4 regions of the Kitasatospora sp. MMS16-BH015 genome follow, and region 1 is predicted to be linked to each of the others. Evidence: riboswitches for the same ligand, from Rfam matches in the RefSeq annotation. Region 1 holds a riboswitch; each other region holds the start of a gene.
The links. Region 1 has a riboswitch for cyclic di-AMP ahead of CFP65_RS42225 (M23 family metallopeptidase). Riboswitches for the same ligand answer to the same signal wherever they lie in the genome.
Positions count from the first base shown of each region.

Region 2: linked by a shared signal. The riboswitch ahead of CFP65_RS42180 (transglycosylase family protein) and the one ahead of CFP65_RS42225 (M23 family metallopeptidase) in region 1 are both predicted to bind cyclic di-AMP.
Region 3: linked by a shared signal. The riboswitch ahead of CFP65_RS41410 (glycoside hydrolase family 16 protein) and the one ahead of CFP65_RS42225 (M23 family metallopeptidase) in region 1 are both predicted to bind cyclic di-AMP.
Region 4: linked by a shared signal. The riboswitch ahead of CFP65_RS21525 (M23 family metallopeptidase) and the one ahead of CFP65_RS42225 (M23 family metallopeptidase) in region 1 are both predicted to bind cyclic di-AMP.

Region 1 covers NZ_CP025394.1:7,181,279-7,186,860, forward strand. Annotated here, with positions in the region: gene CFP65_RS30605 (MarR family winged helix-turn-helix transcriptional regulator) at 1-313, opposite strand, end outside; gene CFP65_RS30610 (MFS transporter) at 649-1,857, shown strand; gene CFP65_RS30615 (aldo/keto reductase) at 1,890-2,714, shown strand; gene CFP65_RS42225 (M23 family metallopeptidase) at 2,790-3,692, opposite strand; cyclic di-AMP (ydaO/yuaA leader) riboswitch at 3,696-3,853, opposite strand; gene CFP65_RS30625 (EI24 domain-containing protein) at 4,152-4,964, shown strand; gene CFP65_RS30630 (cytochrome P450) at 5,008-5,582, shown strand, end outside.
Region 2 covers NZ_CP025394.1:5,418,478-5,424,059, forward strand. Annotated here, with positions in the region: gene CFP65_RS23470 (SDR family NAD(P)-dependent oxidoreductase) at 1-302, opposite strand, end outside; gene CFP65_RS23475 (cytochrome P450) at 458-1,729, shown strand; cyclic di-AMP (ydaO/yuaA leader) riboswitch at 1,919-2,100, shown strand; gene CFP65_RS42180 (transglycosylase family protein) at 2,102-2,944, shown strand; gene eno (phosphopyruvate hydratase) at 3,101-4,387, shown strand; gene CFP65_RS23490 (septum formation initiator family protein) at 4,476-4,916, shown strand; gene CFP65_RS23495 (DUF501 domain-containing protein) at 4,931-5,572, shown strand; gene CFP65_RS23500 (Ppx/GppA phosphatase family protein) at 5,569-5,582, shown strand, end outside.
Region 3 covers NZ_CP025394.1:7,412,799-7,418,380, reverse strand. Annotated here, with positions in the region: gene aceB (malate synthase A) at 1-96, opposite strand, end outside; gene CFP65_RS31750 (IclR family transcriptional regulator) at 288-1,076, shown strand; gene CFP65_RS31745 (hypothetical protein) at 1,092-1,403, opposite strand; gene CFP65_RS31740 (hypothetical protein) at 1,505-1,966, shown strand; gene CFP65_RS41410 (glycoside hydrolase family 16 protein) at 1,970-3,160, opposite strand; cyclic di-AMP (ydaO/yuaA leader) riboswitch at 3,163-3,306, opposite strand; gene CFP65_RS31730 (adenylate cyclase) at 3,555-3,884, shown strand; gene CFP65_RS31725 (VOC family protein) at 3,947-4,318, shown strand; gene CFP65_RS31720 (TetR/AcrR family transcriptional regulator) at 4,414-5,025, opposite strand; gene CFP65_RS31715 (SDR family NAD(P)-dependent oxidoreductase) at 5,147-5,582, shown strand, end outside.
Region 4 covers NZ_CP025394.1:4,959,433-4,965,014, forward strand. Annotated here, with positions in the region: gene CFP65_RS21500 (hypothetical protein) at 1-74, opposite strand, end outside; gene CFP65_RS21505 (TetR/AcrR family transcriptional regulator) at 240-836, opposite strand; gene CFP65_RS21510 (alpha/beta fold hydrolase) at 836-1,687, opposite strand; gene CFP65_RS21515 (4-oxalocrotonate tautomerase family protein) at 1,823-2,029, shown strand; gene CFP65_RS21520 (YiaA/YiaB family inner membrane protein) at 2,039-2,329, opposite strand; cyclic di-AMP (ydaO/yuaA leader) riboswitch at 2,557-2,717, shown strand; gene CFP65_RS21525 (M23 family metallopeptidase) at 2,731-3,549, shown strand; gene CFP65_RS21530 (hypothetical protein) at 3,676-4,599, opposite strand; gene CFP65_RS21535 (GNAT family N-acetyltransferase) at 4,651-5,382, shown strand; gene CFP65_RS21540 (sensor domain-containing protein) at 5,499-5,582, shown strand, end outside.

The DNA.
Region 1 (5,582 bases):
TGGTGTAGATGCCCCGGCGGTCGGTGGGGCAGAGGTAGCGGGCCAGCAGGCCCCGGTCCTCCAGGCGGGTGACCAGGCGGGTGGTCGCGCTCTGGCTGAGCACCACCGCGTCGGCCACCTGCTTCATCTGGAGGTGGCCGCCCTCCTCGTCGTGCTGGCGGCTGAGCACGTCCAGCAGCGAGTACTCGCGCACGCTCAGGTCGTGCTCGGCCTGGAGAGCGCGCTCGATGTGCGCCTCGATCCGGCCGTACAGCACGTACAGGGCGGACCAGCCGCTGGCGAGGGCGGTCAGTGCGGGGTCGGTGGCGGTCATGGGTGCCGCACTCCTTCCAGGGGCCGGGTGTCGAGATGACCCCAGGATAAGCCGCCCGAGTCGTTACCGGCCAGGGCCGGTAGCAGGCTTCTGCAAGCACCGGCGCCGCGCACTTCAATGCCCGCCGCCCGTCCCGCCCCCTCCGGCACCCAGGCCCAGGTGTCCCCTCCGGCACCCAGGCCCAGGCGTCCCCTCCGGCACCCAGGCCCAGGCGTCCCCTCCGGCACCCAGGCTCAAGCGGCGATCGGGCAATGCCAGCGCTTGCACATATAGCGCGCCTGCAACTATTGTCGAAGCTCGTAAGACGCACAGGCAATCGCACGGAGGGTAGCGCCATGCCTCTCGCACTCCTCGCCCTGGCCATCGGGGCCTTCGGGATCGGCACCACCGAGTTCGTGGTCATGGGCCTGCTGCCCCAGATCGCCGCCGACTACGGCGTGTCCATCCCCACCGCCGGGCTGCTGGTCACCGGCTACGCGATCGGCGTCGTCCTCGGCGCGCCGGTCATGACGGTGCTCGGCACCAGGATCAGCCGCAAGACGGTGCTGATGCTGCTGATGGGGCTGTTCACCGTCGGCAACCTGCTGTCGGCGCTCGCGCCGAGCTTCGGGCTGATGCTGGGCGGCCGGATCGTGGCCTCGCTCGCGCACGGCGCGTTCTTCGGGATCGGGTCGGTGGTGGCGGCCGAGCTGGTCGCCCCGGACAAGAAGGCCGGCGCCATCGCCACCATGTTCACCGGGCTGACGGTGGCCAACATCGTCGGTGTGCCGCTCGGCACCTTCATCGGGCAGGCCGTGGGCTGGCGGGCCACCTTCACGGTGGTCGCCGCGCTCGGGCTGGTCGGCCTGCTCGGGATCGCCAAGCTGGTGCCCGAGCTGCCCCGGCCCGAGGGCGCCCACCTGCGCCGCGAGCTGACCGCCTTCCGCAACCCGCAGGTGCTGCTCGCGATGGCGATGACCGTGCTCGGCTTCGGCGGGGTGTTCGCCGCCATCACGTACATCGCCCCGATGATGACCAACGTCGCCGGCTACTCCGAGGGCGCCGTCACCTGGCTGCTGGTGCTGTTCGGGGTCGGCATGTTCCTCGGCAACCTGCTCGGCGGCCGGTACGCCGACCGCAGGTTGATGCCGATGCTGTACGTGAGCCTCGGCGGGCTGGCCCTGGTGCTCGGGCTGTTCACCGTCACCGCGCACAGCAAGGTGGCGGCCGCCGTCACCATCCTGCTGGTCGGGGCGCTCGGCTTCGCCACCGTGCCGCCGCTGCAGAAGCGGGTGCTCGACCAGGCGCACGGCGCGCCCACGCTGGCCTCGGCCGTCAACATCGGCGCCTTCAACCTCGGCAACGCGCTGGCCGCCTGGCTCGGCGGCCTGGTGATCACCGCCGGCCTCGGCTACACCGCACCGAACTGGGTCGGCGCCGCGCTGGCCGCCGCCGCCCTGCTGCTGGCCTTCTGGTCCGCCGCCCTGGAGCGCCGCGCCCCGGCCACGACAACCACCGTCCCGGGCGCCACCCCGGCCGCCGCGCCCAGCCCCGTCCTCCACTGAACCCACCCCCGCACCAAGGCAAGGAACCGATCATGACCACCGTCCCCACCGTGCAGCTCAACAACGGCGTCCGGATCCCCCAGCTCGGCTTCGGCGTCTTCCAGGTCCCCGACGAGGAGACCACCACCGCCGTGAAGACCGCCCTGGCGACCGGCTACCGCAGCATCGACACCGCCGCGATCTACGGCAACGAGGCCGGGGTCGGCCGGGCGCTGGCCGAGTCCGGGGTGGCGCGCGAGGAGCTCTTCCTGACCACGAAGGTCTGGAACGCCGACCAGGGGTACGAGGCGACGCTGCGCGCCTTCGACACCAGCCTGGCCAGGCTCGGCCTCGAGTACGTCGACCTCTACCTGATCCACTGGCCCACCCCGGCCCGCGACCTCTACTTGGACACCTGGCGGGCGCTGGAGCGGCTGGCCGCCGACGGGCGGATCCGGGCGGCGGGCGTCTCCAACTTCCAGCCCGCGCACCTGGAGCGGCTGCTCGACGCGAGCGAGCTGGTGCCGGCCGTCAACCAGATCGAGCTCCACCCGGGGCTCCAGCAGGCCGAGCTGCGCGCCTTCCACGCCGAGCACGGCATCGCCACCGAGGCCTGGAGCCCGCTGGCCCAGGGCGCGGTGCTGGACGACCCGGCGATCACCGCGATCGCGGCCCGCACCGGCAAGTCCCCGGCCCAGGTGGTGCTGCGCTGGCACCTCCAGCTCGGCACCATCGTGATCCCGAAGTCGGTCACCCCGGCCCGGATCGCGCAGAACCTGGACGTGTTCGACTTCGAGCTGACCCCCGAGGAGCTGGCCGCCGTGGCCGCCACCGACCGCGGCCTGCGCACCGGCCCGGACCCGGACCGGTTCAACTGAGGCTGCTCGGACGACAGCGGCGCGCGGCGCCCCCCGGACTCGGGGGGCGCCGCGCGCCGCTGGGTGGGACGAAGGTCAGACGTTGACCGAGTGGGCCCGCAGGTAGGCGACCGGGTCGATGTCGGAGCCGTAGTTCGGGGTGGTGCGGATCTCGAAGTGCAGGTGCGGGCCGGTCACGTTGCCGGTGGCGCCGGAGAGGCCGAGCTGCTGGCCGGCCGTGACGGACTGGCCGGCGTGCACCTGGAGCTTGGAGAGGTGGGCGTACTGGGCGTACTTGCCGTCGGCCAGGCGGATGACCACCTGGTTGCCGTAGGCGCCACCCCAGCCGGCCGTCACCACGGTGCCGTCGCCGACGGCCCGCAGGCTGGTGCCGACGGAGGCCGCGAAGTCCACGCCGGTGTGGTGGCCGCTGGCCCACAGGTGACCGGGCACGCCCCAGTTCTCGACGATGCTCGGTTCGGCCAGCGGGGCGTAGAAGTCCGGCGCGGCGGGCGCGGGCGCAGTGACCGGAGCCGGAGCCGGAGCTGCGGCGGGGGCCGGAGCAGCGGCCGGGGCGGGGGCCGGCGCGGCGGCGGGGGCCACGGCGGGGGTGGCGGCCGGGGCCTGGTGGGTGGCGACCGGGGTGGCGGCGTCCAGGCCGAGGCGCTGGGCGACGTCGGCGAGGCCGGCCTGGGCGGCGGGCTTGCCGGTGTGGACCGGGTGCCAGTCGCCGTCCACCAGGTGGTGCGCGGTGGGGTCGGCGGCCTTGGCCGGGTCGGTGAGCGTCTTCGTGGCGGCGGCGGGCGCGGTGTGCGCGACGTGCTGGGCGTCCACGCTGCTGGTGAACGAGTGGTGGCCGGAGCCCGAGTCGGCGAGGGCCGAGGCGGTGGTGACACCGACCAGGGGGAGCGCGAAGGTCGCGGCCAGCGTGGTGGCGATGGCGACCTTGTTCAGCTGCGGGCGGGTGTGACGGCGTGCGTGCTTGCCCCGTGCGGACATGGGTGTTCCTCTCCGACGCCGACGAGGTGAGCTGTCGGGTTCGGGCTGGAGATGCCCGGCCGCGGAATGCGGCTTCACCCCAAGCCGCCCGGACGTGTCCGGACGGCGTACTGACCTGGGTCCCCCGCTCCTGCCGTTACAGAGCTCGGTAGTGCCCACGGGTGCCGGCAGGACTAGGCGTTGCACCCGGTGGACCCGCTCGGTCAGTGGCCGGGCGGTCCGATGAAGCAAAACCCACGAACCGGACAAAAGCAAAGGTGACGGTTGGATAACTGCCGGAATTGGTGACCGAAAGCGCTCGTCGAATCACCATCCGTGCACGAAACATAAGCAAGAGGTGAAGGTGGGAGGGCCCAAAGTGAGATTCGTGGCGGAATGCGACGGTGGAATCGCGGTGGGTGGTCGAAACCGGGCCGGGCGGTGAGCCTGCTCACGGCGGGCGGCCCGTAGGCTGCCGGTATGCGAGATCTTGCGGTGGGGATGAGGCTCCTTTTCCAGGGCCAGAAGTGGGTGGCCCGGCACGGGCGGTGGTGGGGATTCGGGATGATCCCGGCGCTGATCACGATGGTCGGGTACCTGGTGGCGATGGCCGCCCTGGTGGTCGAATCGGGCGGGTTGGTGCGCTGGATGACGCCGTTCGCCGACGGGTGGGGCTCGCCCTGGCAGGGGGTGCTGCGCGGGGTGGTGACGGCCGCGCTGATCGGTGGCGGGGCGCTGCTCGCGGCGGTCACCTTCACCGCCGTGACGCTGCTGGTCGGGCAGCCGTTCTACGAGTCGCTGGCCGCGAAGGTGGACGAGACCGAGGGCGGCGCCCCGGCGGCGCCGGAGCTGTCGCTCTGGCGGGAGCTGGTGATCGCCACCAGGGACAGCCTGGCGGTGCTGCTGCGGGCCGGCGGGTTCGGGGTGCTGCTGTTCGCCTGCGGGTTCGTCCCGGTGGTCGGGCAGACGGTGGTGCCGGTGATCGGGGTGGGGGTCTCGGGCTTCTTCCTGACCGTGGAGCTGACGGCCGTGGCGCTCCAGCGGCGCGGGGTGCCGCAGCCCGAGCGGCTGCGGATGCTGCGCGGGCGGCTCGGACTGGCGCTCGGTTTCGGTGCGCCGCTGGTGCTGCTCTTCCTGGTGCCGATGGTCACCGTGCTGCTGATGCCCGGCGCGGTGGCCGGGGCGACGCTGCTGGCCCGCGAGCTGGTGCCCGTGGAGAACGGCGCGGACGGCGAGGAATCGGACGAGAACGACGATATGACGAGCGCAGAAATGCATTCGAACGCACAGTAAAGGAAATTTGACATTCCGTCAGGCGGTACGCGATACAGGGTCGATGACCGCCACGGGTGTCCCCGCGCAGCACGCTCACTCCGTTCACGGGCCGGGGCCGAACCCCGCCCAGCCGGAGTTCTGGCAGCTCCCGGCCGAGGCCAGGGCCGCAGCCTTCGCCCGGCTGCGGGAGCTCGACCACCCCGTCCGCTGCACCGACCCCCGGACGGGCAAGGGCTTCCACGCGCTGGTCCGGCACGCCGACGTGGTGCGGGCCAGCCGCAACCCCGCGCTCTTCCTCAGCGGCCCCGGCGTCACCACCCCCGAACCGCCGCGCTGGGTGCGGATGGTGTTCGGCGACTCGATGGTCAACCTGGACGACCCGCACCACGCCGGGCTGCGCCGGATCGTGGCCCGGGCCTTCACCCCGCGCCTGATAGCCCGGGCCGAGGCCGACATCCGGCGGACGGCCGCCCAGCTCGTGGACGAGGTGGTCGCGCAGCGGCCCACCGACTTCGTCGCTGCCGTCGCCGCCCAGCTGCCGTACCGGGTGATCTGCGACCTGATGGGCGTGCCCGAGGCACCGCGCCGGGCCATCCTGGCCGAGATCGACCGGGCCACCGCCCCCACCGGGGTGCG
Region 2 (5,582 bases), 1.8 Mb from region 1:
TCGAGGGAGACGATCCGCTCGCCGCCCGGACCGGTGACGCAGAAGAGGTCGATCGGGCCGAGGTGCTTGGCGGCGGTGGCCACCAGTGCGGCGATGTCACTGGGCTGGTGGACGTCGCTGCACACGCCGACCACCGGGCAGCCCGGCCGGTCGAGCTCGGTGGCCAGGTCCTCGGCCACCCCCGGGTGCTGGTCGGCCACGAGCATGCCCTTGGCGCCCGCGGCGGCGAACCGGCGCGCGAGATCAGCCCCCGAACCGCCGCTGAGTACGGCGATCACCACCACGGCCCCGGCTACTCGCATGGTCTGCTCCTCCTTGAGCGACTCGCTCCGGCCGGACACCGCACTGCCGACCGAAGAGCTATCGGAGGATCGTAGGCACGCCGCGACCCCCCGCAACAGGGAATACCCGCCAGGTGACCAGGCTCACGCCTCCCGGGACCGGATACCTTCGTGACATGCCGGACACGCCCGAAACCAGCCAGCCCGCACTCTTCACCTGGGAGTTCGCCGCCGACCCCTACCCCGCCTACGCCTGGCTGCGCGAGCACGCCCCCGTGCACCGCACCACGCTGCCCAGCGGGGTGGAAGCGTGGCTGGTCACCCGGTACGCGGACGCCAAGCAGGCGCTCGCCGACGCCCGGCTCTCGAAGAACCCGGCGCACCACAGCGAGCAGGCGCACCGCACCGGCCGGGTCGGCATCCCGGGCGAGCGGCAGGCCGACCTGATGACCCACCTGCTGAACATCGACCCGCCGGACCACACCCGGCTGCGCCGACTCGTCTCGAAGGCGTTCACCCCGCGCGGGGTGGCGGCCTTCGAGCCGAGGGTGCGCCAGCTGACCGACCGGCTGATCGACGGCTTCGCCGAGCGCGGCTCGGCCGACCTGATCCACGAGCTGGCCTTCCCGCTGCCGATCTACGCGATCTGCGACCTGCTGGGCGTGCCGGAGGAGGACCAGGACGACCTGCGGGACTGGGCGGGCATGATGATCCGCCACCACGGCGGGCAGCGCGGTGGCGTCGGCCGGGCCGTGAAGAAGATCCGGGCGTACCTGCTGGAGCTGATCCACCGCAAGCGCAACGACCTCGGGGACGACCTGATCTCCGGCCTGATCCGGGCCAGTGACCACGGCGAGCACCTGACGGAGAACGAGGCCGCCGCGATGGCCTTCATCCTGCTCTTCGCCGGCTTCGAGACCACCATCAACCTGATCGGCAACGGCACCTACGCGCTGCTGCGCCACCCCGAGCAGCGCAAGCTGCTGCAGGCCTCGCTGGAGCGCGGCGAGACGGCGCTGCTGGCCACGGCGGTGGAGGAACTGCTGCGCTACGACGGGCCGGTGGAGTTGGCCACCTGGCGGTTCGCGACCACTCCGCTGACCATCGGCGGGGTGGACATCCCGGTGGGCGACCCGGTGCTGGTGGTGCTCGCGGCGGCCGACCGGGATCCGGCCAAGTTCGACCGGCCGGACGTGCTCGACCTGGCCCGGGCCGACAATCCGCACCTCGGTTTCGGCCAGGGCATCCACTACTGCATCGGCGCTCCGCTGGCCCGGCTGGAGGGGCAGTGGGCGTTGCGTTCACTGCTGACGAGACTGCCGGACCTCCAGTTGGCCGCCGAGCCCCAGGAGTTGCGCTGGCGCGGCGGGCTCATCATGCGTGGCCTGCGTGAACTTCCGGTCTCCTTCACCCCGGAGGCCACTCGCGGTGTGTCGTCCGGAGGCTGATCCGGGCGGTCCGAACACGCATCAATCCGGACATAACCCCACGGTTTGTAGGCAATCCATGACTGGCCGTAATTCCGGTGTGATGTCGGCGATATGAGCTTGTGATCTGACGTTCGCTCTGCTTACCCTCCCTGGTGTTCGCAGCTGCGGACCCCGGGGCGCGGGACGCCGAATCCTGCCCGTCGCGCCGCCGGGCACCCGACTTGACCCCGGGCAGGGGCGGAGGAACCAGGTTTGTTGCCGTCCTCCACGGCTTGGGGTGAAGCCGCGTCAGCCGAAACGTTCCGCCAAGGAGCGTCAGGCCCAGCGGCCGGGCCACCTCCCGGTCCGAACCCGACAGCTCACTTCGTAGGCGTGCGGAGAGGGAACTTCATGCTGCTTTCCGGTACCGGTCGTCACCGCCGTCGCACCCAGGCGGAGAAGGCCATCGCCGTGGCGGGCGTCGCGAGCGTCGGCCTGGCCCTGCCGCTGCTGGCCGCCACCGGCGCCCACGCCGCCTCGGTCTCGACCTGGGACAAGGTCGCCGAGTGCGAGAGCGGCGGTGACTGGGGCATCAACACCGGCAACGGCTTCTACGGTGGCCTCCAGTTCACCTCCAGCACCTGGAAGGCCTACGGCGGCGGTCAGTACGCCAATCAGGCCAACCAGGCCAGCAAGGGCCAGCAGATCGCGGTGGCCGAGAAGGTGCTCGCCTCCCAGGGCCCGGGCGCCTGGCCGGTCTGCTCCGTCAAGGCCGGTCTCAGCAAGGGCGGTTCGGCCGCCGACGTGGACACCTCCGGCGGCGGCTCGTCCGCCTCCGGCAGCTCCACCAAGTCCGCCAAGCCCGCCCCGGCGAAGCCCGCCAAGTCGGCCGAGCAGACCGAGGCCACCCCGGGCTTCCCGGGCAAGGCCGGGTACGACGCGTCCAGCGGCAAGTACTGGTACCAGAAGGACGGCGGCTGGTACTGGACCAGCCACCAGGACGTCTACCGGCAGTTCACCGCCCCCGCCCAGCAGCTGAAGCAGCAGCAGGCGGCCAAGGCTCCGGCCGAGACCCCCGCCAAGCCGGCCTCGCCGAGCCGCGGCTACACCGTCCAGGCCGGTGACACCCTGTCCGGCATCGCCCAGAGCCACCAGGTCAACGGTGGTTGGCAGACGCTCTACGGCGCCAACAAGTCCACCGTGGGCGCCGACCCGAACCTGATCATGCCGGGTCAGGTGCTCAACCTCGGCTGATCCGAGCTGCCCCGTGGCCGCCTCCCCGCCAGGTGAACTACTGGCGAGTAGGCGGCCACACGGTGAGACAGGACCAAGGTCAGCGGGGCTGCGGGCCCGGGTGCGGTTAGGCTCTGGGCGTAAGGACTCCGCCATCGTCCCCATAGGAGATGCCTCGTGCCGTCCATTGATGTCGTCGTCGCCCGCGAGATCCTCGACTCCCGCGGCAACCCCACGGTCGAGGTCGAGGTCGGCCTCGACGACGGCAGCACCGGCCGTGCCGCCGTCCCGTCCGGCGCCTCCACCGGAGCCTTCGAGGCCCTGGAGCTGCGCGACGGCGACAAGAACCGCTACTTCGGCAAGGGTGTCGAGAAGGCCGTGCTGGCCGTCATCGAGCAGATCGGCCCGGAGCTGGTCGGCTACGACGCCACCGAGCAGCGCCTGATCGACCAGGCCATGCTCGACCTGGACGCCACCCCGGACAAGTCCTCGCTCGGCGCCAACGCGATCCTCGGCGTCTCGCTCGCCGTGGCGCACGCCGCCTCCGAGGCCAGTGACCTGCCGCTGTTCCGCTACCTCGGCGGCCCCAACGCGCACGTGCTGCCCGTCCCGATGATGAACATCCTCAACGGTGGGTCGCACGCCGACTCCAACGTCGACATCCAGGAGTTCATGATCGCCCCGATCGGCGCGGAGTCCTTCTCCGAGGCCGTCCGCTGGGGCGTCGAGGTCTACCACACGCTCAAGGGCGTGCTGAAGGAGCGCGGCCTCTCCACCGGCCTGGGCGACGAGGGCGGCTTCGCGCCGAACCTCGACTCCAACCGCGAGGCCCTCGACCTCATCACCGAGGCCATCAAGAAGGCCGGTTACACCCCGGGCAAGGACGTCGCGCTGGCCCTGGACGTGGCCGCCTCCGAGTTCCACAAGGACGGCGCCTACCAGTTCGAGGGCAAGGCCCTGTCGGCCGGCGAGCTGATCGACTACTACGCCGACCTGGTCGCCAACTACCCGCTGGTCTCCATCGAGGACCCGCTGAACGAGGAGGACTGGGACGGCTGGAAGGCCATGACCGACCGCCTCGGCGACAAGGTCCAGCTGGTCGGCGACGACCTGTTCGTCACCAACCCGGCCCGCCTGGCCCGCGGCATCGAGAGCGGCACCGCCAACTCGATGCTGGTGAAGGTCAACCAGATCGGTTCGCTGACCGAGACCCTGGACGCCGTCGAGCTGGCCCAGCGCAACGGCTACCGCTGCATGATGTCGCACCGCTCCGGCGAGACCGAGGACGTCACCATCGCCGACCTCGCCGTCGCCACCAACTGCGGCCAGATCAAGACCGGCGCCCCGGCCCGCTCCGAGCGCGTCGCCAAGTACAACCAGCTGCTGCGCATCGAGGAGATCCTCGACGACGCCGCCGAGTACGCGGGTCGCGGCGCCTTCCCGCGCTTCCGCTACGAGGGCTGATCACCCGAGCACGCCTGACCGGTGCCCCGGCGCTCACCCCGTAGGGTGGGGGCCGGGGCACCGGTGCGACTGGAGGAGGGGCGACGAGATGGCCAAGTGGAGGATCCCGGGTCTGGTGGCGCGCCCGCGCTTCACCAGCCGCGCGACCGTGCTGGTGCTCGTGCTCTGCTCCCTGGTCGCGATCCTCGCCTACCCGACCCGGCAGTTCATCGCGCAGCGGTCCCAGATCGCCGCCCAGCGCGCCAAGGCCGAGCAGGCCCGGCAGCAGGTCGACGCGCTGAGCCGCGAGCGGGCCCGCTGGCAGGACCCGGCGTACGTGCGCACCCAGGCCCGGGAGCGGCTGCACTACGCGCTGCCCGGCGAGACCTCCTTCGTCTCGGTCGACCCCACCCCCGCCGCGAAGTCCGGCGCCGCGCCGGCCGCGAAGGCCAAGGCCGCCGCCCAGCCCTGGTACACCAGCGTCTGGGAGTCGGTCGACGAGGCCGACGCCGCCCAGGCCCGCCCCACCCCCGCCCCTGCCCCCCGCTAGAGACAGCTCCCGCCATGACCTCTGAGAACACCGCCCCCGACGTCGCCGACCAGGACGTGGCGGCCATCGCCGCCCAGCTCGGCCGGGTGCCGCGCGGCCTGCGCGGCGTCGCCCACCGCTGCCCCTGCGGCAACCCCGACGTGGTCGAGACCGCGCCCCGGCTGCCCGACGGCACGCCCTTCCCGACGCTCTACTACCTGACCTGCCCCAAGGCCGCCTCGCTGATCGGCACCCTGGAGGCCGACGGCGTGATGAAGGAGCAGACCGCCCGGCTGGCCGAGGACCCGGAGCTGGCCGCCGCGTACCAGAAGGCGCACGAGGACTACATCGCCCGCCGCGACGCCATCGAGGTGCTGGAGGGCTTCCCGAGCGCCGGTGGCATGCCGGACCGGGTGAAGTGCCTGCACGTGCTGGTCGGCCACTCGCTGGCCGCCGGCGAGGGCGTCAACCCGCTCGGCGACGAGGCGATCGGGATGCTGGAGGACTGGTGGGCCAAGGGCCCCTGCGTCAGCCCCGAGGCCGTGGCCGAGCACCTGGCCAAGGTCGAGGCCGACCGGGCCGCGGACACCGACCACGCGGCCGTGATCGCCGCGAAGGAACAGCTGACGGCCGAGCGCGCCGAGAAGAAGCGGCTGGCCGAGGAGGAGGGGCAGTGACCACCACCCG
Region 3 (5,582 bases), 230 kb from region 1:
GGTGAGCACCTCCTCGGCGCGGGGGACGCGCGGACCGGCGACAGTGACGACCGGCGCAGCGGCGGAAGCGGCGTCAGGTCCCTGATCTGTAGCCATGGGCAGGACACTCCTTGGACGGTTCGAGCCAGCGAAGGCAGCTCCGGTGGGAACTTCCTTGATCCGAACCCACCTACTGGCGGGTTCTGTTCTGTAAGGTGGAGACTAGTTTCCGCGATACAGAATTTCAACGGTTTGTTGAGAGTGATCGCTGGGACTGTACTCCTCCCCCGACAGTGAAGGGAACGCCGGTGTCCAGCACCTCCGGAACCCCAGGCACCGACCGCGCCACCGGCGGCGTCCAGTCCGTCGAGCGCGCCTTCCTGCTGCTCGAGGCGCTGGCCGACTCGGCCGGGGTCGCCACCCTGAGCGAGCTCTCCACCGTCTCGGGCCTGCCGATGCCGACCATCCACCGTCTGATCCGTACCCTCGTGCAGCAGGGGTATGTCCGCCAGGACACCGCCCGGCGGTACACCCTGGGCCCCCGGCTGATCCGGCTGGGCGAGACCTCGGGCCGGCTGCTGGGCAGTTGGGCCCGGCCGTACCTGGCCGAGCTGATGGAGGCCACCGGGGAGACGGCCAACCTCGCGGTGCTGGAGGGCGGCGAGGTGGTCTACGTCGGGCAGGTGCAGTCGCGCCGCTCGATGCGGATGTTCACCGAGGTCGGCCGCCGGGTGCAGCCGCACTGCACCGGGGTCGGCAAGGCGCTGCTGGCCCAGCTGCCGGAGGAGGAGGCCCGCGCGGTGCTCGGCACCCAGCCGCTCCAGTCGCACACCCCCTACACCGTCACCGACCCGGACGCGCTCTTCGCCCAGCTGGCCGTGGCCCGCGAGCGCGGGTACGTGGTGGACGACCAGGAGCAGGAGATCGGGGTGCGCTGCATCGCCGTCGCGGTGCCGGGCGCGCCGACCCCGACCGCCCTCTCGGTCTCCGGCCCGGAGGCCCGGATCCAGGCCCTGGAGGAGCAGTCCGGCAGCGCCGGGCTGGTCGCCGTGATGCGGCACATCGCGACCAGACTCGGTCAGGTCCTGGCCCCCTGAGGCCGGGCCGGGCGGCTACGAGATCATCAGGGCGCCGGTCTGGGTGGCCGTCACCTGGTAGACGGACAGCTGCGGCTCCGCGCCCACGTCCCGGAAGAGCTTGGGCGCGGCGGCCAGCTTCGGGTTCGCCCGAACGGCCTCCAGCGCCGCCTTGTCCCGCCAGAGGCTCTGGATCCGCCACGCCCCGTCCGCGCCGCGCAGCAGCTCGGTGCGGACCAGGCCGTCCGGCAGCGGGCCCGCGATCAGCTCCCGGTAGGAGGTGACCAGTTCGGCCTCGCGGTCGTTCGGCACCACCGCGCTGACCTCGCTCAACACCTGTCCGCCCATGTCGCCCACCTCCACCGGTCCACGGAAAAAACCGGACACGAACCAGCCTACGCCGCTACACTGGGTAGTCGATCGGGTGCTGGAAGTGAAAGGTGAACGGCATGGTCCGTCTGGCGATGGCGGCAGCGGCGGCGCTGGCCCTGGCGGCGCTCGGCGCCGGCCCTGCGGGGGCGCAGGCGCTGCCCTCGAACTCCGACCTCCAAGTGGTCAGGATCGATCCTGATGCGGTGGCCCCCGGCGGGCAGACGGTGGTGCACGCCTTCGTCGCCAACGACGGGCCGGCCACCACGGCCTCCCCGTTCACGCTGGAGGTGGAGGTGCCGGCCGGGTTCACCCTGCTGCCCCCGACCTTCCCGGCCGGCTGCACCACCACCCCGCTCCTGGTGAGCTGCACCTTCGGGCCAGGCCTCGCCCAGGGCCGCACCGCCACCGCCCTCGTCCCGGTGGAGGCGGGTGCGAGCGTGCCCCCGGGCACGGTGACCCAAGGGCACGTCCGGGTGATCAGCGCGGACGACCGGCACCCCGGCAACAACACCACGCCGTTCACCCTGCGGGTGAGCTGACGGTCAGCGGTAGACCCGCACGTAGTCGGCGGCCATGGTCAGCGGCGCCGAGCCGGACGGGCCGGGGTGGTACTCCCCGGCCCCGACGGAGAGGTTGAGGTTGAGGTAGGCCGACCAGTCGGCGCCCACCCCGGTCTGGTCCGAGAAGACCTTGACCCCGTTGACGTACCAGTCCACCGAGTTGGCGCCGTAGTAGGTGCCGACGGTGACCCACTGGTCCTTGGCGATGGCGCTGGCGTCGGTGTAGTACTTCTGGCCGGACTTCACGTGGTTGGTGAGCTCCAGCAGGTTCGGGTTGTCGGGGTGGTACTCGAAGGAGTCGATCTCCCCGTTGCCGTTCTTCCAGGTCCAGAGCGCGGGCCAGGCGCCGAGGCCGTCGGAGAGCTTGACCCGGGTCTCGGCGTAGTCGCCGGTCTTCACCTGGAAGCCCTCGGTCGAGCCCTCGGTGGTGAGGAAGCCGGTGTCCCAGGCCTGCCTGCCGTTCTCCAGGGTGTGGCTGGAGGGGGTGGCGGTGAAGGTGGCCACGCCGCCGGCCACGCTCACGTTGTTCGGCGCCAGCCAGTCGAGCTTGTTGTCGTCCGGGTTGTGGTTGCCGTAGCGGTAGGCGCTGGTCTTGTCGCCGACCCAGCGCGAGCCCCAGCCGATCGGGCCGTTGAACTCGTCCGACCAGGTCAGCTGCTTGCCCGGGACGGGCGAGCCGGTGGACGGCGTGGGGGTCGGGCTGGGGGTGGGCGTGGGCGCGGGAGCCGGGGTGGGCGTCGGGGTGGGCGTGGGGGTCGGGGCCACGGTGGCGCCCGACACGGTGAGGGTGCGGGCGGGCAGGTTGTGCCAGCCGCCGGACAGGTCCTGCCAGAAGCCGAACTCGGTGTAGCTGCCGGCCGGGAGGGCGCGGGCGCCGGTGGTGATCGAGACTCCGCCGGGGCAGATCCGCACGTTCGAGGCGGAGCCGGGGAAGTCCAGGTTCTGGCCGGCGGCGTCGCGGACGCCGACGCCGAGGGTCTTGGCGGTGAAGCAGGAGGTGGAGTGCACCGTCAGCGAGGCGGTGCCGGCCCGGCCCGCCGTCAGCGCGGTCGGGGTCAGCCGGTCCGGGGAGACGCCGACGGCGGCCTGGGCCTGGCCGGCCAGCGGGACGGCCACGAGGGCGGCGGTGCCGGCCACGGCGGCCAAGCGGGCAGGGGTGATGGATATGCGCATGGTGGTCAGCCCTGTGAACGCCTGCGAGGTGAGCTGTCGGGTTCGGGCACACGGGTAGCCCGGCCGCGTGTGGGAGCGGCTTCACCCCTAGCCGGCCCGGCGGCGCCCGCTGGCAGCGGGGCAGGGGGATACGGCGACTTACCTGGTTCCCCCGCTCCCGCCCGCTCTTCTCTGTGCTCGGGTACCGGCCGTCGGGTGGGTGGGATTCGGCGTCCCGGCGGCAGGGTCCGCTGGAGGCGGACGACCTGTGAAAGGTACGCAGCTCGTCGGAGCCCGGCCAAGGAGTTCGATGGCGAAGCGACGCACCTCACACCGCCGGTTCGGATAAGTTGGTGGCCTGCGTCCGACCACACCGGCGCAGGCCGCCACCGCCCGAGACGGAGACACCCCGCAGATGACCGCGCCCCTGCCCGGCTTCGCCGGACACACCTACCTGTTCCAGGTCGACAACGGCGCGGCCTTCCGCAACGCCTACTCCGCCGACGGCACCCGGCTCCGCTGGGAGGGCCTCGGCGAGTCGGCCGGCCAGTGGGAGGACGTGGCGCTGCACGTGGCCCAGGTCGGCCCCGAGCTGTACTTCGTCAGCTGGACGGAGGCGGGCGGCATCACGGTGAGCCACCTGATGGACCTGAACGAGATGACGGTGCGCGCGTTCTGGACGTACGAGGGCGAGGGCGGCCGGGTCGGCGAGCTGCACACCGGCAAGCTGGAGCAGCTGGCCTGACGGGCCGTCGGGCCCGGAGCGGCCCTGGTGCGGTGATCACCGGTTCGGGCAGAGTGCTGCCCATGATCGGAGAACTGCACGTCGTCACCGTCGACTGCCCCGACCCGGCCGCGCTGGCCGGGTTCTACCGCGAGCTGCTCGGGCTGGCCCCGACCGTGGACACCGGCCAGTACGTGGTGCTGGCCGACCCGGCGGGCCGGGCCGTGCTCGCGCTCCAGCAGGTGCCCGAGTACCACCCGCCGCGCTGGCCGGAGGCGGCCCACCCGGCCCAGCTGCACCTGGATGTCCTGGTGCCCGACCTGGACGTGGCCGAGCCGAAGGTGCTCGCCCTGGGTGCCACCCTGCTGGACGGCTCGGACAAGCCGGTCGGCTACCGGGTCTACGCCGACCCGGTCGGCCACCCGTTCTGCCTGGTCACACCCGAGAGCCTCTGAACCCCCGCACGCCTGAGCGCCGCCCTTCGACCTGCCGTCGATGGGCGGCGCTTCTTCGTTGACCGGGGTCAAGACTGCGGGTTCGTGCCCCGGGGTCAGGGCTTCAGGCCGGCGGTGAGTTCGCGCAGGCAGCGGGCCGCGAGGGCGGCGGCCTCGGCGGCCGGGGCCTCGGAGGCGGCCCAGGTCTCCAGGGCGACGCGCATGGCGGTGTTGGCGGCGGCCGCCGCGAGGCGGGCCTCCAGCGGGTCGGCGCCGGTGCGCGGGGCGAGCACCGGGATCAGGGCCAGCTCGGAGGCGTGGTGGACGCGGTGCCAGACGGCCAGCAGATCGGGGGCGTCCGCCATCACCCGGAGCAGCCCGCGCACCCAGTCCAGCGCCTCGGCCGGGCGGCCGGGGGCCGGGGTGAGAGCCCGCCCGGCGGCCTGCTCCAGCGCCTCGGTGAGGCCAGACTCGGCCGGGGCGGCGGCGAGTTCCTCGATCCAGTCCCGCACGCCCGCCGAGAGCAGCGGGGCGACGGCGTCCTCCTTGGTGCGGAAGTACCGGTAGAAGGTGCGCAGCGAGATCCCGGCCGCCCGGGCGATGTCCTCGGCGGTGGTCGCCTCGGGGCCGTGTTCGGCGAAGAGCATCGCGGCCGCGAGCGCGATCTCCTGCTGGGTGGCGGCCTTGCGGCGCTCGGTCAGGGAGGGGCGCTGGGTGGTCTCTGGCACGACTGCAGTCTAACCGTCAGATCGACGCCCGGTGCAGAAGTGGCACGACGTGTCATTCAGGCGTACGGTGCAGGAGCGGCAGCAATCCGCCCCAGCCGCACAGAACCTGCAGGAGAGCACCATGAACCGCTTCGAGGGCCGCCGCGTACTGATCACCGGCGCGGGCTCGGGCATCGGCCAGGCCACCGTGCGCCGGATCCTCGCCGAGGGCGGCCGGGTGGTCGGCGTGGACGTGGCCGAGGCCGGGCTGACCGCGACGGCGAAGCTGGCGGCCGAGGACGGCACCGCCGAGCGGCTGACCACCGCCGTGCTGGACATCGCTGAGGAGGCCGCCGTGGTCGCCGGGGTGGCCGAGGCCGTGCGGGTGCTCGGCGGGCTGGACGCGGTGGTCAACGCCGCCGGCATCCTGCGCTCCGCGCACACCGAGCGGACCACCCTGGAGTTCTGGAACCGGGTGCTGACGGTCAACCTGACCGGCACCTTCCTGGTCACCCGCGAGGCGCTGCCCGCGCTGCTCGCGTCGGGCCGCGGCGTGGTGGTCAACTTCAGCTCCACCT
Region 4 (5,582 bases), 2.2 Mb from region 1:
AGTGCCGCGGGCACCGGCGAGGCCGTGCGCTGGCCGGGGACGAGGGCCGTGGTGGTCTGCGCGGTCTGCGTCATGGTGCCCACATCCTTGGAGTGATCCGCTCTTGCCCCGAACCATATGGCTACCCAGGCTCCGCACAGTCTCCCGGGTGTCCGGCGACGAATTGGTAAAGGAAACCGCGCGAATCCGTACCAGTCCATACCGGCCGAATCACCATCAGTTCCCCCGCGAACGGATCCTCAGTGCGCCTCGGCCGGGGCTGGGGCTTCGGCCGGTGGCCAGCTCCGCAGACCCTCCGTCAGCACCCGGGTCAGCCGCTCCCGGGTCACCGCGAGGTCCGCCGCCAGCTGGAAGGCCCCACCGGCCGTCAGGGCCGCGAAGCCGTGCGCCACCGAGCGGACCGTCCGGGCGGCGTGCACCGCCTCCTCGCCGGCCAGGCCGTAGCCGCGCAGCACCGCGATGATCACGCCGACCAGCCGGGCGGCGGCCTCGCGGAGCTCGGCGTCGTCCTGCGGGGCCTGCGGCAGCGCGCCGTACCGGTACGGGTGGCGCTCGGCGTAGTCGAGGTAGGCGTCGAGCAGGGCGGCCACCGCCACGTCCCGGCTGCGGCCGAGCACGGCCTCGCCGAGGGCGGTGGCCAGTTCGGTGGTGACCCGGACGGCGACCAGGCGGCGCAGCTCGGGCAGGCCGCCCGGTACGTGCTTGTACAGCGAAGGGGTGGCGACCCCGGCCTTGGCGGCCACGGCGGCCAGGGTCAGGGCCTCGGCGCCCTGGACGTCGACCAGGTCGATCGCGTGGTCGACCACGGCCTGCGGGGTGAGTCCGGCGCGCGGCATCAGGCGGCCTTCACGGCTGCGGCCTCGGCGGCGGCCACCTCGGCCAGGAAGGGCAGCAGCGCGGCGGCGGTGGCCTGCGGGTCCTCGGCCATCGGGTAGTGGCCGGCACCGGGGATCAGCACCTGGCGGGCGTTCAGCGCCTCGGCCTGCCGCTGGGCGACGGCGGCGGGGGAGGGGAAGTCGGGGTCCTGCTCGCCCATGACCACCAGGGCCGGGCACTCGACGGCCGCGCTCCAGCCGACCGGCGCGGAGTCGCCGAACACGTAGCCCCGGGTGGCGGTGGCCCGGCCGGGGGTGCGCAGGCTGGCCACCAGGCCGGCCGCGTAGGCGTCCAGGTCGGCGGGCTTGGCCTGGCCGAAGGCGGTCTTGCGCAGGTAGAGGCCCCAGAGGCTCGGGAAGCGGAGCACCGCGTGGCCGAGCGCCTTGACCATCCCGCGCTGGAGGGCGTTCGGCGACAGGTTCTCGATGAAGCCGTCGATCAGCGCGATGCCGGCCACCCGCTCGGGCGCCAGCCCGGCGGCCTTGACCACCGAGGCGGCGGTGTAGGAGCTGCCGACCAGGGTGGCCCGCTCGATCCCGAGGTGGCTCAGCAGGGCGAGCGCGTCCTCGGCGATCGCGGCGGGGGAGTAGTCCGCCCACTCGATCGAGGACTCGCCGAACCCGCGCAGGTCCATGGCGACCACCCGGTGCCCGGCGGCCAGCAGCAGCGGCCGCAGGTGCCGGTAGGCGTGCCGGGAGTCGAGCATGCCCGGCAGCAGCAGGACGGCGCTGCCGGTGCCCTCGTCGTCGAAGGCGATCCGCCCGCCGGGCAGCTCCAGGTACCGGGTGGCGGTGGTGGCGGTGGCGTTCATGGTGCTCCCCCTCGGGATCGGTGCGTTGTTCCCTGTAGCCATAAAGCTAAGGCTAATAGCCTTAGCCGTCAAGCGACTGGGATACGGTCGGCGCACCCGCACCACCTGAACCATCTGCACCAGAGGGGCCACCCGATGCCGTTCATCAACGTCAAGCAGCTCTCCGGCCGGACCGACGAGCAGAACGCGGAGATCACCCGCGAACTCACCGCCGCCTACGCCCGGATCACCGGGGTCTCGCCGGAGAACATCTGGGTGGCCATCGAGGAGATCCCGGCCACCCACTGGTCCTCGGGCGGTGTCACCTACGCGGCCAAGCGGGCCGCGGAGGCGCAGCAGTAGGGGCGGTGCTCACGGGGCGTCCACCCGGAACGGGTCGTGCTCGGCGAGCAGCTTGTCGAGCCTGGCCTGGTCGACCCGGGTGACGATCGCGCCGTCCTCCTGGCGGTCGCGGATCACCTTGGCCAGCGTGAAGGCCGAGGTGATCTCGTAGAGCAGGCCGACGGCGAGGAAGCCCCGCACCCAGGCGCTGACGGGCAGGTAGGCGATCCCGATCGCCAGGGCCGCCGAGGCGAGCCCGAAGGAGAGGATCGCCTGGATGTAGTAGGCGTTGGTGGTCCGGCCGGGCACTGGTGTGTTCATGACTCCAGGGTCGCCAACTCCCGTACTCGGCACATGAGTACGCGTACTCAACCGCAGCGCCCGGGAGTTGCCGGTCGACCGTCTCAAATCACCACGTATGCACCCGGATCGGACCTGACATCGTCCACAGGTCTGGACCGAGATGCCGAGCGGCTTGGAATCAGGGGCCACTCGGATTAACGTTTGATAACGCAGCGCGGTCGGCAACGCCGTACCCGAAACGGCACCGTGCGCCGTCGCCTAATCCATGGGCCCGCCCTCACCGGTGGGCCCGGGAGCCGGGGAACCACGTTCCACTGGGGTGAATCAGCCGGGCCCCCGCCCGGCCGTAGGAGACCTTCCTGCTCCGAACCCGTCAGCTAACCCGGTAGGCGCGAAGGAAGGAAAGGAGCGCGCCTCCCTTGGCGTCGACGCACTCCCCCGCAGGCCCGGCCACCCAGCTGCTGGACGGCCCCACCGTGCTGCCGCCCCTCGGAGACGAGGTGGCCAGGCATCGGATGCCCCGCCAGGCCCGTACCGGCGGCCCGCTGCTCGGCGTCACCGCGATGGCCGCCTCGCTCGGCGCCACCGGTTTCGCCGCGGCCGGCCCGGCCGCCGCCGCGCCGCTCCCCGCCGCCCCGGTGACCACCCCCGACGCGGCCACCGAGGACTCCACCGAGCTCACCCTCTCGGCCGACCCGGGCCTGGCCCTCGCCGCCCGGATCCAGCAGCAGGCCGACGGCCAGCGCACCGCCGCGGAGGAGACCGCCCGGGTGGTTGCCGCCCAGGAGGCCGAGGCCAAGCGGGCCGCCCAGCAGGCCGAGGCCCGGGCCGAGACCGAGCGCACCGCCGTGACCCTCCCGGTCGCCGGCTACACCCTCACCGCCCACTACGGTCAGGCCGGTTCCTACTGGTCGCACCTGCACACCGGCCTCGACTTCGCCGCCCCGACCGGCACCCCGGCCGTGGCCGTCGCCGCGGGCACCGTCACCTCGGCGGGCTGGGCCGGCGCCTACGGCTACCGGGTCGTCCTGACCCTCCCCGACGGCACCGAGCTCTGGTACTGCCACCTCTCCGCCATCACCACCACCGCCGGCCCCGTCACCCCGGGCACCCAGCTCGGCCGGGTCGGCGCCACCGGCAATGTCACCGGCCCCCACCTCCACCTGGAGGTCCGTCCGGCCGCCGGTGCCCCGATCGACCCGCTGCCCTGGCTCCACGCCCGCGGCCTCCAGCCCTGACTCCAGGGGCCCGACCCCAGGGGCCCGACCCCGAGCCCGACCCCAGGGGCTCGGGGAACTGCGAGGGCATCCGAAGGGGCGTGCACTCCTTGACGCCCCACCCGGCTCACCGCTCGCCCCCTCCGACTACTCCGTCTCCTGCTCCTGCTCCTGCTCCTGCTCCTGCTCCGCCGCCTCCTGCGCGGCCAGGTACGCGTCGATCTCCTCCGGGCCCGGCTCGGGGGCCAGTTCGGGGTACTCCAGCAGCAGCTCGGGCAGCCCCGGCACCGTCCACTCGCCGCACAGCCGCAGCGCCTCCCGCACCACCGCCGCCTCGAACTCGGCGTAGTCCCCGGACAGTTCGTCCGGCATCGGCAGGCCGAGCGCGTTCAGCCCGGCCAGGTTGCGGTAGCTGCGCCGCATCAGCCACTGCTCCAGCAGCGCCCGCGCGCCGTCGGTGGCCATGCCCACCGAGATCACCCGGGTCGGCCCCCAGCCGCCGTCCCCGCCGACCCAGTCCAGCACACCGAGCCCGTCCGGCCCGCCGCCCTCCTCCAGCGCCCCGAACGCGGCCAGCCGCTCCGTCTCGGGCAGCTCCCGGAAGGCGTCCAGCCAGGCCCGCACGGCGGCCGGATCGGCGGTGTCCACCCCGTCCGCCCGCAGCAGCAGGGTGTAGAGCCGGGGCCAGGTCACCAGGTGCGGCTGCCGCAGCAGCCCGCAGAGCAGCTCGCCCTGCCATTCGGCCTCCTCGTGCAGCCGCTCCCACCGCTTCGCGTTGAGCCGCCGGGCCGCCCGCTGGTGGTCGATCAGCAGCCGCACCGCCGCCCCGTACGCCTCCGGCTGCTCGGCCGGCTGCACGTACAGGTACATCCGCTCGTACAGCAGCTGCTCCACCACCGGCGAGGTCAGCTCGGGGAAGCCGTCGTGCAGCTGGGCATCACCGAACTCCAGCAGGGTCAGCACCGTCCGGACGGCCTCCTCCGGTACGGGCGGCAGGCCGGCTTCGGCGGCCCAGGCCAGTAGATCGGCGGTGCGGGGGTGCGGGGTGAGCTGGAGGTCTTCGACGTTCACCCTCGGTACGGTAGCCGCTGGGCCCACCACTCGGCGGTATCGTCGGGAGCCATGCAGCCCGAACCCACCCCGGCGCAGCCCCCGCACCCCGCCCCGGCCGAGCCCGCTCCGCTCCCTGAGCCCGGTCCGCTCCTTGAGCCCGCTCCGCTTCCTGAGCCCGCTCCGGCCGCTCCGGCCGTCCCGCTCACGCCGGTGCGGCTCACCGGGCCCCGGTTGGCGATCCGCGAGTTCCACCACACGCCCGAGGACGTGGACGCCCTGCACGCCGTCTTCGGCGATCCGGAGACGGCCCGCTACCTCCCCTTCGAGCCGCGCGACCGCGAGACCTGCGCCGACCAGATCTCCCTCTACCTGGACGAGGCCGAGGCCGAACCCCGCACGGTCTACCGCCTCGCCGTCACCCTGCTGGCCGAGGGCGAGCCCGAGTACGCGGTACCGATCGGCAACCTCGCCCTCGGTCTGGAGGGCGACCGGGCCGCCTTCCTCGGCTACGCGCTGCGCCGCGACACCTGGGGGCGCGGCTACGCCGGCGAGATCACCGCCCTGGCCTGCGACTTCGCCTTCGGCCCGCTCGGCCTGCACCGCCTCTGGGCCCGGGTCGACCCGGACAACACCGCCTCCTCCCGCGTCCTCACCCGGGCCGGCTTCCAGCTGGAGGGCCGGATCCGGCACGACCTCCACCTCGGCGGCCGCTGGCACGACGCGTTCCAGTACTCCCTGCTGGAGGACGAGTGGCAGGCCGGTGCCTGGCGCACCGGGGAGCAGCCACCCGCTCGGGGGTAGGGAGAACCCCACCCCGGATTCGGTAGTGGGCTGCAATGTGCCGAGGGGGGTCGGCGCGGCATCGTGGTGGTCGTAGCGAGGACGAGGACACGAGCCAGCAGCCCAGGGGGCCCAGGATGAGCACCATGCAGCCGAGTACGACGCTCTACGACACCAGCGCGTACCCCTACCGGCGGAAGCCCGCCCCGTCCTTCCTGCAC